Regions from separate parts of the Actinomadura miaoliensis genome, predicted to be linked through region 1. Evidence: riboswitches for the same ligand, from Rfam matches in the RefSeq annotation. Region 1 holds a riboswitch; each other region holds the start of a gene.
What was found. Region 1 has a riboswitch for cobalamin ahead of ABD811_RS12180 (CbtB domain-containing protein). Riboswitches for the same ligand answer to the same signal wherever they lie in the genome.
Positions count from the first base shown of each region.

Region 1 (4,727 bases):
AGGTGCTGGAGCTGGCCGCGCTCAAGGGCGCGTTCGCCGACGTGACCGAGGAGTCGGTGACGTTCGTCAACGCCCCGCTGCTGGCCCGCGACCGCGGCGTCGAGGTCACCCTCACCACCACCGAGGACAGCCCCGACTGGCGCAACGTGGTCCAGGTGCGCGGCACCATGGGCGACGGCACGGTGGTGTCGGTGTCCGGCACGCTCACCGGCCCCAAGCACCACGAGCGCATCGTGGAGATCAACGGCTACGACATGGAGCTGTCGCCCACCGACCACATGGCGTTCTTCTCCTACAGCGACCGGCCCGGCATCGTCGGCGTGGTCGGCCGGCTGCTCGGCGACCAGGGCGTCAACATCGCCGGCATGCAGGTCGGCCGGGACGCCAAGGGCGGCACCGCGCTGATCGCGCTGACCGTCGACTCGGCCATCCCGGCCCAGCTCGTCGACGTGATCCGCGACGAGGTAGGCGCCGAAATGGGCCGCCGCGTCGACCTCGACGGCTAAGAGCGGGCGGGGCGGGGTCGGCGTGCTCGGCACGCTGCGCGTGCCTTCGCCGTGGCCCCGCCCGTTGTGTCTCCCAGGGGGACGACCCCCTGGAACCCCCGGCTTGAGGCGGGCGGAGCGTGCTTGGTGTGCTCCGCCCGCCTTTGTCGTTGGCTGCTTCTGGCGGTTGTGGGTGCACCTGCGGGTTCTTCGGGGGGTGTCTCAGCATGCGGAAAGTTGGGCCACGGGTCGGGACAATTCGGGAGGCGGGCCGGTAACGTGGGCGGAGTCATGCGCTTGGTGGTATGCATCCTTCGCCGCCGCGGCGGGGCCTGAGACGGCAGGCCGGCGACCCGCCGCGGAGCAGGGCGCTGGCCGTAAGCCCGTCGTTCACTCTTCCGACGAACCACCACGAGGGATCGCGATCATGAACACCGACGTCAACGTGCCCACGCCCGCCGACGACGCCGCCGAGGAGGCGGCCCGCGCGCTGCAGACCGCCCTGGACCGCCGCGACAACGGCGGCCGCTCCGACCGCTGACCCGCGGTCCGCTCCCGCCGGATGGCATGATCGCAGACGTGGCACCACGTGGTCGGGCGGGAGCGGACGAGGTCCGGCGGGCGCTGGCGGACGCGGCCCGGCTGGGCCCCTACTTCCAGGTCGTCACCGACCCCGCCGAGGAGGCCGACCCCACCTGGCGGCCCCTGCCCGAACCCGACGCGGCACGGCTCGGCGAGCTGACCGACGCCTACGCGCGGCGGCTGGGCACCGGAGAGCGCCGGGTGGCGGCGTCCATCCTGTTCCAGGGGCTGGCGTCGCGGTTGTGGTCGCCCGTGGTGGCGGCGAGGGCGTACGGCGTCGTCCCCGACCTGTCCGGGCTGCACTGGCGCTGGGCCCCCGGCGCGCCGATCGCGCTCTGGCTGGCCGACCCCGGCGGCTGGCCCGCCGCGGACGATCCCGCCGCCACCGCCGGGCTCGTGCACCGGACGGTCCTGGAGGGGCAGCTGCGGCCGCTGCGCGCCACGCTGCTGGAGATCGTCGGGCTCGCGGACGGCCTGCTGTGGGGCAACGCGGCGGCGGCCCTCGCCGGGACGCTGCGCGCTGGCACGCTCAGGCCCGAACTGGCCGAGCCGGTCGGGACGCTCGTGCGAGAACTGTTCGAACGCGAACCGCTGGCGGGCACGGGCTCGTTCACCCCGGACGGGTTCGTCCGCCGGAGCTGCTGCCTGTACTACCGGGTGCCGCCCGGCGGCGAGATGTGCGGCGACTGCGCCCTCCTGCGCCGCGCGTGAGCGTCCCGCGCGGCGCAGGAGGGCGTAAAGGTCAGGCCGCTGTGGCGGCCGGTGACGGCCGCCGCTGGAAGGAGCGCTCGGTGAGCGCGCCGAACACCAGACCCAGCGTCGCCCACAGGACGACCTGGACGCCCAGCGACGCGATCCGGAAGTCCCACAGGACCGTGGCCGGGAAGCCGTCCGCGACCGCGTCCGGCGTCGGCGTCAGCCGGTACACCAGCGCCAGCACGACCGCGAACCCGGCCGTGGTCGCGATCGCCGCGTTCCAGGCCCCGAACCGGGGCAGCAGGCGGCGGAACACGATCACGGCGGCGACGACGGCCAGCACGCCCAGCGCCACCATGCCGAAGTACAGCGCGGTGCGGCCGCCGATCGTGTCGGGGTCGCCGACGGCCGGGGGCGTCGGCGGGTACTTCAGGAACGGCACCAGTTCGACGGCGACGAACCCGCCCAGCGCGACCAGCGCGGCGGTGGCGCGGGCGCCGAACGCGCCGACACGGCCGTAGGCGACCGCGAACGCGATCGCGAACAGCCCGCCGAGCGCGACGCCGTACACGCCGAGCGCGGTGACCAGCCCGGCGGTCTTCTGCACCGTGCGGCTGACCACCTCGTGCTCGTGCCCCTCGTGGGCTGCGGCCGCCTCGGCCTCCTCGAACGCGATGGCGTGGCCCACCTGCGGCTCCCCGTACAGCCAGGCGACGACCAGCGCGAGCGCGGCCGCCGCCAGCCCGGCGAGCATGCCGCGGACCAGCAGTGTTCTCATCATCGGGGAATCGGCCCGCCCGTCAGTGGCAGGGGAAGCCGAGCAGGTGACGGCCGTCGTGGGTGAACTCGTGCACCCAGGTGCCGCCGATGAGGGAGGTGGCGCCCTGCTCGGCGCCGACGAAGTAGATCAGCACCAGGCCGAGCACCGCGGCGAACACCGCCCACGGCAGGACCTGGCGAAGGGGGATGCGGACGGGCGCCGGACGTTCTCCGGCAGGCGTCGACGGAACGGCGGTCTGAGCCATCTCAGGGTCTCCTCACGGGGTTCACTCGCCCCGGTACGGGAGGACGACGGGTCAGTGTCCTGACTCCCAGATCAGCGCCTCCCGCCGACCTTCCCGCCGGGTGTCCGGCCGTGGTCGTGGAGTGGGGGAGGCTCCCTGGTCACAGTGGCGGGACCGTCCTGGAGTCGCACCAGGTTCCTGCGCACCGTCGCCTCGATGTGCACTTGTTGGGGAGAGCGTCCCCTTTGCGGTGGTCCAGCGTCAAGTGCGGGTTCTGTCGCCCGGAGGGCAGTGCGGGGCCGCCCCCGCCCGTGAAAGAGCGGCGTCGCGGACGAGGCGGCGCCGTACGAGGTGAAACGGGCGCCGTGCGGGCGGCCGGCGTGAAAATCCGCCGCCCGGCATGGGGTTCGTTGACCGTGCGGACGGCGCGTTCCCACAATCTCCGGCGATTCACCTCCGCGTTCGCTCCCACGAACCGCCCACCGAAACCGCCCACCGAAACCGCCCACCGCGACCGCCCACCGAGACCGCCCACCGAGACCGCCCACCGAAACGCACTTCGTCCCCGACCTGGAGGCGCCCGAGCCATGACCCATCCCCCAGGAACACGACCGCCGGTGGCGCAAGCGGCGGCCGCGCTGGCCGTCTGCCTGAGCCTCGTGGCCGCCGCGCTGGTGGCCGTGCTGGTCCGTCCGCCGGGCGCCTCCGCCGCCGCCCCGGCGGGCACCGGCACCGGATACCTCAGCACCAGCGGCAACCGGATCGTCGACGGCACCGGCCAGACGGTCCGCCTGACCGGCATCAACTGGTTCGGCATGGAGACCGACAACAAGACCTTCCACGGCCTGTGGGCGCGCGGCTACAAGTCGATGCTCGACCAGATGGCCCAGCTCGGCTACAACACCCTGCGCGTGCCGTACTCCAACGACGCGCTGAAGCCGGACGCCAAGGCCACCAGCGTCGACGGGGTGTCCAACCCCGACCTGGTGGGCCTCAGCCCGCTGCAGATCCTCGACAAGGTGATCGCCTACGCCGGCCAGAAGGGCATGCGGGTGATCCTGGACCGGCACCGGCCGACCAGCGCGGGCCAGTCGGCGCTGTGGTACACCCCGGCCGTCTCCGAGACGACGTGGATCGAGGACTGGAAGGCGCTGGCCCGCCGCTACGCGGGCAATCCCACCGTGATCGGCGCCGACCTGCACAACGAGCCGCACGCCGACGGCACCGACCCCAACGGCACCGGCTCCTGCTGGGGCTGCGGCGACCCGGCCCGCGACTGGAGGCTGGCGGCCGAGCGCGCGGGCAACGCGATCCTGTCGGTCAACTCCAACTGGCTGATCTTCGTGGAGGGCGTGAGCTGCCCCAGCGGCGGCAACGCCAACTCCTGGGACGACATCCCCGACGAGCACTGCGGCTGGTGGGGCGGCAACCTGTCGAAGGCGGGGCAGTACCCGGTGCGGCTGAACGTCGCCAACCGCCTGGTGTACTCGCCGCACGAGTACGGCATCTCCGTCTATCGCCAGCCCTGGTTCGACTCCGCCGACTTCCCCAACAACCTGGCCGCGATCTGGGACCAGCAGTGGGGCTACCTCTACAAGCAGAACACCGCCCCGCTGCTGCTGGGCGAGTTCGGCAGCACCCTGGCCGACCCCAAGGACAAGGTGTGGCTGGAGAAGCTGCTCGCCTACGCGGGCACCGGGGCCACGGGGATGAGCTTCACGTACTGGTCGTGGAACCCCAACTCCGGGGACACCGGCGGCATCCTCAACGACGACTGGACGACGGTGAACCAGGCCAAGCAGAGCATCCTGCAGCCGTACCTGATCCCGCCGACGCCCGGGGACGGGGGCGGCCCCACGGACCCGCCGCCGACGGGCTCGGACGCCTGCAAGGTCGCCTACACCGTCATCAACCGCTGGTCCGGGGGCTTCCAGGGCAACGTGGACGTGACCAACTCCGG
Region 1 covers NZ_BAAAZG010000014.1:101,845-106,571, reverse strand. Annotated here, with positions in the region: gene serA (phosphoglycerate dehydrogenase) at 1-506, shown strand, start outside; gene ABD811_RS12190 ((2Fe-2S)-binding protein) at 1,065-1,778, shown strand; gene ABD811_RS12185 (CbtA family protein) at 1,810-2,544, opposite strand; gene ABD811_RS12180 (CbtB domain-containing protein) at 2,564-2,788, opposite strand; cobalamin riboswitch at 2,841-2,968, opposite strand; gene ABD811_RS12175 (cellulase family glycosylhydrolase) at 3,385-4,727, shown strand, end outside.

Region 2 (4,727 bases), on a different contig from region 1:
GGTCTTGCCCTCGGTGCCGATGTCGGCGAGCGCGGTGAACACCGCCAGACCGATGGCGTTGCCGATGTTGAGGGCGGTGGAGGCGATGCCGTTGGCGACGCCCTGCTCGTGGGCGGCGGTGCCGGTCGCGGCGGCGATCCACATCGCCGTCCAGACGATGCCCTGGCCGACGCCGGAGACGATGAGCCCGGGCACCAGCCGTCCGTAGCCGGCATCGGTGTCGAAGCCGATCGCCATGCCGGCCGTGCCGACGACCCCGATCGCGAAGCCGATCAGCAGTGTCGTGCGCAGGCCGATCCGGGTGGTCAGCCGCTCGCCGAGTTGTGTGCCGGTGGCGATCGCCAGTGAGGGGACCAGGAAGGCCAGTCCGGTCTGCAGCGCGCTGTAGCCGTGCACGCTCTGCATGAGCACGGTCAGGAAGTAGGGCAGCACGCCGAATGTCGCCATGTAGATGAACGTGATGATCATGCCGCCGGTCAGGCTGCGGTTGCGGAACAGCCGGAACGGCATGAGCGGATCGGCGCTGCGCCCCTCGATGGCCGCGAACGCCGCCAGCAGCCCGGCGGCCAGCACGAACGCGCCGATCACCAGCGGACTCGTCCAGCCCTGCTCGGGCCCCTGGACCAGGGCGAACACCAGCAGCGTGGCACCCGCGGTGACGGTCAGCGAGCCGGGCAGGTCGAACCGCCGCCGCTGCCTGCCGGCCGGGTCGGGCGGGATCACCGCCAACGCGGCCAGCGCCACGAGAGCGGCCAGCGGCACGTTGACGTAGAAGACGGCGGGCCAGCCGAAGTGCTCGGTCAGCACACCGCCGAGCAGCGCCCCGATGGTCAGGCCGCTCGCACCCGCGCCACCCCAGACCGCCAGCGCCCGGTTGCGCTGCGGCCCCTCGGCGAACAACGTGTTGATCAGTGACAGGGTGGACGGCAGCAGCAGGGCGCCGCCGATCCCCTGCACCGCCCGCGCCACGACGATCGTGGCGGGTGACGGCGCGAGGCCGCCGGCCAGCGACGAGACGGCATAGAGGGCAAGGGCGAACACGAAGACGCGGCGGCGGCCCAGCAGGTCGGCCGCACGGCCGCCGAACAGGAGGAACCCGCCGGCGAACACCACGTAGGCGCTGACCACCAACTGCTGGGTCTGGCCGGGGAAGCCCAGCTCCGCGCCGATCTCGGGGAGCGCGACGAACACGATGTTGAGGTCCAGCGAGTAGACCACTTGCGCGAGCGCCAGCAGGGTCAGGATCCAGCCCAGTCGCCGGCCTGCGGCCGGCCTCGGAACAGCGGACATGCCAGAGGACACCCTTCGGGGTCTGGAGGGAAACGGGCCGGCGGACGAGCCCGCCGACGAGTACGACCGTACGAATAATTACGTACATTCGTATGGTGAGGCAAGGGAATCCGGGCGATTGTTCGACTATCAACGTACGATGGGACAATGAGGTACCGTCATCCGGACCGCGACCAGATCCGCATCGACGCGGTGCTGTCGGCACTGGGCCACCCGGTGCGGCTGGCCGCCGTCCGTGTGCTGGACGGCGGCGGTGAGCACAACTGCGGCAGCGTGCTGGCCGAGCTGGGCATCACGGCCAAGTCGACGATGACCCACCACTGGCGCGTGCTCCGCGAGGGCGGCGTGATCATCCAGGAGCCCTCAGGCCGGGAGAACCTGCTGACCCTGCGCCGGGAAGACCTGGACGCCCGCTATCCGGGGCTGCTGGACGCCGTCCTCGCCGGCGCCCGCACCGACGAGGCCGGCTCCTGACGACCCCCTGCACGACTCCGTCGTCGGCCCGTCGGCCCGAGTGCCCCGACCTCCCTGTGGTATCTGTGGCGGCCCTACATCTCCTAGCGCAGCCGCGTTGCAGCGCATCGCACCGAGCCGGGCGCCGTCGGCGCCGCATCGGCGTCCGCTACTGACACGGAAACGGCAGGGCAACCTCATGCAGAAGATTTCCCTTGACGCCCGGGTGCGCGAGCACATGGAACGCGCGGCGGCGTCACCGGCGGGCCGCAGTGCCGAGACCGTCTACGGCGGCCACGAGCACACCCTGCGTCAGACCCTCATCGCACTGCGCGCCGGCGCTTCGCTGGCCGAGCACGAGAACCCGGGTGAGGCGACGGTGCTGGTGCTGCGCGGTCGGGTGCGGCTGCACAGCGGTGACACCACATGGGAGGGCATGACCGGGGACCTGCTGATCGTGCCGCCCGCCCGGCACGGCCTGGAAGCCGTCGAAGACGCCGCCGCGCTGCTGACGGTCGCCAGGGCGCGCTGACGCGCCGCGGTTCGGGCGCCCGGTGGGCCGCGCCGCGCCTGCCCGACCTGGTGACGGCCACGGGCTGCTGCCGCCGCGCCGGCCCGAGCATGCGGCTGGGCGGTCGGCGCCGCAGCGTCGCGGGTCGCGGACGTTCCGTCGCGCCGTCTCTGGCGACACTCCCACAACATCTAGAGGTTGCATTCACTCCTGCCACTAGATGTAGAGTTCCAGGTGTTGCGGGTCCGCCCCTCACGGGGTGGCGCGAGAGGGAACCCGGTGCGAATCCGGGACTGCCCCGCAGCGGTGAAGGGGAACGAAAGCCGTCACAGAGCACTGGGCCGCACGGCCTGGGAAGCGACGGCCGGTAGGTCCGTGGTGGGTGCCCCCGAGTCCGAAGACCTGCCCGCGACCGTAAGTGGTCCACGAGCCTCGAGGGAACGCCGGTGGGCGGGCGCGTTCGTCGTGCCCTCCTTCCGGCGTGCCCGAAGGGCGTCGCCCGAGGGAGAGCAGATGACTGTTTCCGCCACCGTCGACGACCGCGAACTGGCGGTCCGGGAGGCCGCCGCGCGGGTCGGCGCCGATCCCGGCCAGTCCCGGGTCGCGGCCGCGCTGCTCGCCGAGCTGATCCGGGACGAGGCCGCCGGGGAGGGCGTCGGCACGTTCAGCTCCTCGGTGCGTCTCGCGCACGCGCAGGGCCTGCTCAACGACGCGATCGCGGCGTTCGTCGCCGCGCACGCCGCCGAGCTGGACGCGCTCGTCGACGAAACCGCCGACGACCGGTTCGAGTACTTCGGACTGAGGACGGTCTACGACCGCTACCTGCTGCGTCACCCGCACACGCGCAAGGTCATCGAACGCCCGCAGCACTTCCTGATGCGCGTGGCGTGCGGGCTGGCCGACACCGTCGCCGAGGCAGGCCGGCTGTACGGGCTGATGTCGCGGCTGGAGTACCTGCCGTCCTCGCCCACGCTGTTCAACTCCGGCGCGCGCCGGCCGCAGCTGTCGTCGTGCTTCCTGCTCGACTCCCCCCGCGACGAGCTGGAGTCGATCTACGAGCGGTACGGGCAGGTCGCGCGGCTGTCGAAGTACGCCGGCGGCATCGGGATCTCCTGGTCGCGGATCCGTTCCCGCGGGTCGCTGATCCGCGGGACCAATGGGACCTCCAACGGCATCGTCCCGTGGCTGCGGACGCTGGACGCCTCGGTCGCGGCGGTCAACCAGGGCGGCCGCCGCAAGGGCGCGGCCTGCGTGTACCTGGAGCCGTGGCACGCCGACGTCGAGGAGTTCCTGGAGCTGCGCGACAACACCGGTGAGGACCAGCGCCGCACCCACAACCTGAACCTGGCCAACTGGATCCCCGACGAGTTCATGCGGCGGGTGGAGGCCGACGCCGACTGGTCGCTGTTCGACCCCAAGGAGGTGCCCGAGCTCACCGACCTGTGGGGCGAGGACTTCGACGCCGCCTACCGCCGGGCCGAGGCCGAGGGCCGTTACGTGCGGCAGGTCCCGGCGCGCCGCCTGTACGGCCGCATGATGCGCACGCTCGCCGAGACCGGCAACGGCTGGATGGTCTTCAAGGACCCGGCCAATCGGACCTGCAACCAGACGGCCGAGCCCGGCAACGTGGTGCACCTGTCGAACCTGTGCACCGAGATCCTCCAGGTGACCAGTGACACCGAGACCGCCGTCTGCAACCTGGGTTCGGTGAACCTGGCCCGCCACGTCACCCCGGACGGCTTCGACTTCGCCCGGCTGCGCGAGACCGTGCGCGTGGCCGTCCGGTTCCTGGACCGGACCATCGACCGCGGTTACTACCCCACCCCGGAGGCGGCCGCGACCAACACCGAGTGGCGTCCGGTCGGGCTGGGCGTGATGGGCCTGGCGGACGTGTTCTTCACGCTGCGGCTGCCGTTCGACTCGCCCGAGGCGCTGGAGCTGTCCACCGCCATCGCCGAGGAGATCGCGCTGGCCGCCTACAACACCTCCGCGGACCTGGCCGAGGAACTGGGCGCCCACCCGGCGTTCGACCGGACGCGCGCGGCGCGCGGCGTGCTGCACCCCGACCACTTCCCGGCCGCGCCCCGCAAGACCTCCGAATGGGACGCGCTGCGCCGGCGCGTCGCCGAGGTCGGACTGCGCAACTCGCTGCTGGTCGCGATCGCGCCGACCGCGACCATCGCGTCCATCGCCGGCTGCTACGAGTGCATCGAGCCGCAGGTCTCCAACGTGTTCAAGCGCGAGACGCTGTCCGGCGAGTTCCTGCAGATCAACCGCTACCTGGTGGCCGACCTGCGCGCCGCCGGACGGTGGACGCAGGAGACCCGGGACGCCATCAAGCGCGGCGGCGGCTCGATCCAGCACATCCCCGACCTCGACGACGAGCTCAAACGGCTCTACCGCACCGCCTGGGAACTCCCCCAGAAGGCACTGATCGACCTGGCGGCCGCGCGCATGCCCTACGTGGACCAGT
Region 2 covers NZ_BAAAZG010000002.1:329,771-334,497, reverse strand. Annotated here, with positions in the region: gene ABD811_RS06025 (MFS transporter) at 1-1,290, opposite strand, end outside; gene ABD811_RS06020 (ArsR/SmtB family transcription factor) at 1,438-1,764, shown strand; gene ABD811_RS06015 (cupin domain-containing protein) at 1,943-2,275, shown strand; cobalamin riboswitch at 2,479-2,678, shown strand; gene ABD811_RS06010 (ribonucleoside-diphosphate reductase subunit alpha) at 2,768-4,727, shown strand, end outside.
Region 2: another riboswitch for cobalamin. It lies ahead of ABD811_RS06010 (ribonucleoside-diphosphate reductase subunit alpha); the one in region 1 lies ahead of ABD811_RS12180 (CbtB domain-containing protein).

Region 3 (4,727 bases), on a different contig from region 1:
GACCAGACGAGGAACGCTCATGCCGGGCCCCCCGCGGGCACGCTCACCATTCGATGCCCTTCTGGCCCTTCTGGCCGCGGTCCATCGGGTGCTTGATCTTGCCCATCTCGGTGACCAGGTCGGCGAACTCCACCAGCCGCGGATCGGCGTCCCGCCCGGTGATGACCACGTGCTGCCGCCCCGGCCGCTCCCGGAGCGCGGTGATGACGTCGTCCACGTCCACCCATCCCCACTTCATCGGGTAGGTGAACTCGTCCAGCACGTACAGCCGGTACGTCTCGGCGGCCAGGTCACGCTTGATCTGCTCCCAGCCCTCGCGCGCGTCGGCCTCGTGGTCGGCCTCGGTGCCGGGGCGGCGGATCCACGACCAGCCCTCGCCCATCTTGTGCCACGTGACCGGGCCGCCCTCGCCGCTGTCGCCGAGCACGCGCAGCGCCCGCTCCTCGCCGATGCGCCACTTGGCGGACTTGACGAACTGGAACACCCCGATCGGCCAGCCCTGGTTCCAGGCCCGCAGCGCCAGCCCGAACGCGGCGGTCGACTTGCCCTTGCCGGGCCCGGTGTGCACGATCACCAGCGGCCGGTTGCGGCGCTGCCGCGTCGTCAGCCCGTCGTCGGGCACCTGCTCCGGCTTCCCCTGCGGCATGCCTAGGCTCCCCTTCTCCAGGCGCTGCGGTCGGGCGCCGTCCTGGCGCCCCGGACGACTCCGGCCAGGGACCCGGCGGCCAGGTGCTCCAGCCGGACGACCTCCGCGCCCAGCCGCCCGCCCAGCTCGGCCGCCAGCCCCAGGCGCACCGGCCCCGACTCGCAGTCGACCACGACGGAGGCCACGTCGCCGAGCCGGGCCGCGGCGGCGGCCGGATCGGGGCCGTGGGTGGCGCGGCCGTCGGTCACCACGACCAGCAGCGGACGCCGGGACGGATCGCGCAGCCGCTCGACGCGCAGCACCTCGGCGGCGCGCAGCAGCCCGGCGGTCAGCGGTGTGCGGCCGCCGGTGGGCAGCCGCTCCAGGCGGCGCGCCCCCGCCTCGACCGACGAGGTGGGCGGCAGCACCAGCGTGGCGTCCCGTCCCCGGAAGGTGATCAGGCCCACCTTGTCGCGGCGCTGGTAGGCGTCCAGCAGCAGGCTGAGCACCGCGCCCTTCACCGCGCGCATCCGCTGCCGCGCGGCCATCGACCCGCTGGCGTCGACGACGAACAGCACGAGGTTGCCCTCGCGTCCGTCCCGCACCGCCTCGCGCAGATCCTCGGCCGCGACGACCAGGCCGGGCCCGGTACGGCCGCGGGCGCGCTGGTACGGGGCGGCGGCGCGCAGCGTGGCGGTCAGATGCAGGCCGCGCGAGCCGGGACGGGCGCCGGAGACGCGGCCGTGCGGGCTGCGCGCCTTCGAGCGGCGGCCGGGCGCGCCGGTGCCGGTGCCCGGGACGGTGAACAGGCGCGGCCTGTAGGCGGCGTCGGCGGGCGCGGGCTCGTCCTCGCGCCGCGGACCGGCGCCACCCGAACCGCCCGCACCCGAACCGCCGTCGGCGCCGCCCGCCTCCGGGGTCTCCGGCGACGGTGCATCGGGGGACGTGTCGGGGGACGTGTCGGGCAGCCCGCCACCGCCGGGGCCTCCGGGCGGGGGCGGGCCGTCGCCGTCGGGGGGCTCGGGGGGCCGGTCGTCGTGCTCGTCGAGCACCTCGTCCAGCTTGCGCGTGTCGAGGCCGGGGGCGTCGAACGGGTCGCGGCGGCGCCGGTGCGGCAGGGCCAGCCGCGCCGCCGTGCGCACGTCCTCGGTGCTCACCGCGGTACGGCCGTGCCAGGCGGCCAGCGCGATCGCGGCCCGCGCGGTCACCAGGTCGGCGCGCAGCCCGTCCACCTCGAACGCGGCGCACACGGCCGTGATCTGGCGCAGCGCCGCGTCGGTCAGCTCCACCCCGGGCAGCCGGTCGCGCGCGGCGGCGATCCGGGCGGCCAGCGCGGCCTCCTCGTCGGCCCACGCGGCGGCGAAGGCGGCCGGGGACTCCTCGAAGCGCAGCCGGCGCCGCACCACCTCGGCGCGCTCGTCCGGGTCGCGGGTGGCGGCGACCTCGACGGTGAGCCCGAAGCGGTCCAGCAGCTGCGGGCGCAGCTCGCCCTCTTCCGGGTTCATGGTGCCGACCAGCAGGAACCGCGCCGCGTGCCGCACCGACACGCCCTCGCGCTCGACGTACGACTCGCCCATCGCGGCGGCGTCCAGCAACAGGTCGACCAGGTGGTCGTGCAGCAGGTTCACCTCGTCGACGTACAGCACCCCGCGGTGCGCGGCGGCGAGCAGGCCCGGCTCGAACGCCTTCACGCCCTCGGTGAGCGCCCGTTCGATGTCGAGCGAGCCGGTGAGCCGGTCCTCGGACGCGCCGACGGGCAGCTCCACCAGGCGGGCGGGCCGTCGCCGCGCGTCGTGCCCGGTGTGCGGGCCGTCGGGGCAGCCGGGGTCGGGGGCGTCGGGGTCGCAGGAGAACCGGCAGCCGTCCACCACCCGCACCGGCGGCAGCAACCCGGCGAGCGCCCGCACGATCGTCGACTTGGCGGTGCCCTTCTCGCCGCGCACCAGCACCCCGCCCACACCCGGCGACACCGCGTTGACCAGCAGCGCGAGCTTGAGATCGGTCATCCCGACGACGGCGGAGAAGGGGTAGCGGTGAGTGTGGGGGGTGCGGGGGGTCGTCCCCCCATCGGCGGCCGGGCGGCTCATCGGCCCATCAGACGGGGCATGCCTCATCATCCTTCCCCTCGGGTGTCCACGCCCGTGGCGGTCAGCTGCGACGGCCGGAGTCTCCTGGCTCCCGGATCGACGTTCCGGCACCGGTCCCGGTCAGGGACGGCACCGCTCCCCCGGCCTTCCAGCGTCGCCGCCGTGGCCTTGCGCGGGGGGAGAACTCCCCGGTCACAGTTGCGGGCACAGCCCCGGATTCACACCGGGTTCCTCCGCGTCCGTCGACTGCACAGCATGACATACCACCCGGAACCACCCAAGCGGCGACCACGTGAAATGCCCAACGTCCGGTCGCGGGACGGCCGGGGCGTCAGGGGGCCGGGGCGTCAGGCGACACGGGTGGGCACGACGAACCACACCGCCTTGCCCGGCACGGGCGTCCCCAGACGCGACAGCGTGTGCAGCAGCCCCCAGCGGCCCTGCGACATCTCGGCGACGATGCTCAGGCCCCGGCCGCAGTCACCGGACGTCCACGAATAGCCGGGCAGCCGGGCGTCGACGAAGGCGTCGAACACCGCGCAGCGGACCTCCGCGGGGGGCCGCGCGTCGTCATCGACCGCCAGCCACAATTCATGCGGGCCGTAATCGGCGGCGTGCTGGTAGGCGTTGGTGGCCAGCTCGCTCACCATCAGCTTGGCGTCGGCGATCGGGTCGCGGGGCACCCCCAGCTCGGCGAGCGCGTCGGCCAGCAGCGTCCTGGCATGGCGGGCGCACGCCGGGCCGCGCGGCAGGGACCAGGCCCAGCCCGCGCGGATGCCGGGCTCCTCGGTCGGCACCGCGCGCGGCGGCGAGGTGTCATGGATGAGTTCTGACGAGCTGTGCACGGGCCCTCCCCGCGATCGAAAGGTCTCGGCCGACTACGCGGTCATCAATCGTCCCGTTACTGTGGGTCCCCCTGTGGTTACACTTCCATGAGCCTCGCGTGAGAATCTCATTTGCGCAACACCGTTGGCGAGATTGCCCTTACCGGCTTCGGCAATCGCGTTGAGAGGTGCCGACCGAAACGACAGACTCTGCCCTCATGACATATCGGCCGACCGTACGAGGTCGTCGCCTGGCCCGGGAACTGCGCCGGCTGCGCGAGGAACTGGGCCTGACGTTGCAGGACGTGGCGGACCGGCTCGACTGGTCCCGGGCCACGGTGTCGCGGGTGGAGACGGGGCAGACCCGGCCGAAGGTCGGCGACGTCGCCCGGATGCTGGAGTTGTACGGGGTGCCCAGCCCCGACCGGGACGCCCTGATGACGCTGGCGCGCGAGGCGGGCCAGCGCGGCTGGTGGACCGCTTACGCCGACGTTTTCGCCGGAAGTTACGTCGCGCTCGAGGACGAGGCGTCCGACATCCGCACCTGGGACCCGCAGCTGGTGCACGGGCTGCTGCAGACCGAGGAGTACGCCCGCGCGGTGATCACCGCCGGGCGGATGCTGCCCGGGTCCACGGAGATCGAACGCCGCATCGTCGCGCGCAAGGTACGGCAAAAGTTGCTCGAACGGCCGAACGCGCCGCTGCTGCACGTGGTGCTGGACGAGGCGGTGCTGCACCGGCCGATCGGCGGGGCTCCGGTGATGAACGCCCAGCTCAGGGCACTGGCCGTGATGGCGGAACGACCCCGCGTGACGGTGCAGGTGCTGCCGTACGGCGCGGGCGAGCACGCGGGGCTCGACGGGCGGTTCACGATCCTTTCCTTTCCGGACCCGGCAGACCCCGATATCGCCTACGTCGAAGGCACCATGGGTGACGTTTACGTCGAAAGCGCAGAGGAAACAGGCGTACACAGGCGTCGCTTCGATCGCATCGTCGAGGCGGCGTTGTCCCCCGAGGATTCCGCGCACCTCATCGTCGAGGCAGCAGGGAGCAGCCCGTGAACAACCTGCAACGCGATCTCGCCCGCGCCCAGTGGCGCACGTCCTCATACAGCGGTAGCGGAGACCAGTGCGTCGAAGTGGCGGCGCTGCCGGACGGTCTGTGTGCGGTCCGCGACTCCAAGGACCCGTC
Region 3 covers NZ_BAAAZG010000039.1:128,131-132,857, forward strand. Annotated here, with positions in the region: gene ABD811_RS26055 (cobyrinic acid a,c-diamide synthase CobB) at 1-21, opposite strand, end outside; gene cobO (cob(I)yrinic acid a,c-diamide adenosyltransferase) at 44-646, opposite strand; gene ABD811_RS26065 (putative cobaltochelatase) at 649-2,631, opposite strand; cobalamin riboswitch at 2,791-2,945, opposite strand; gene ABD811_RS26070 (ATP-binding protein) at 3,060-3,557, opposite strand; gene ABD811_RS26075 (helix-turn-helix domain-containing protein) at 3,725-4,597, shown strand; gene ABD811_RS26080 (DUF397 domain-containing protein) at 4,594-4,727, shown strand, end outside.
Region 3: another riboswitch for cobalamin. It lies ahead of ABD811_RS26065 (putative cobaltochelatase); the one in region 1 lies ahead of ABD811_RS12180 (CbtB domain-containing protein).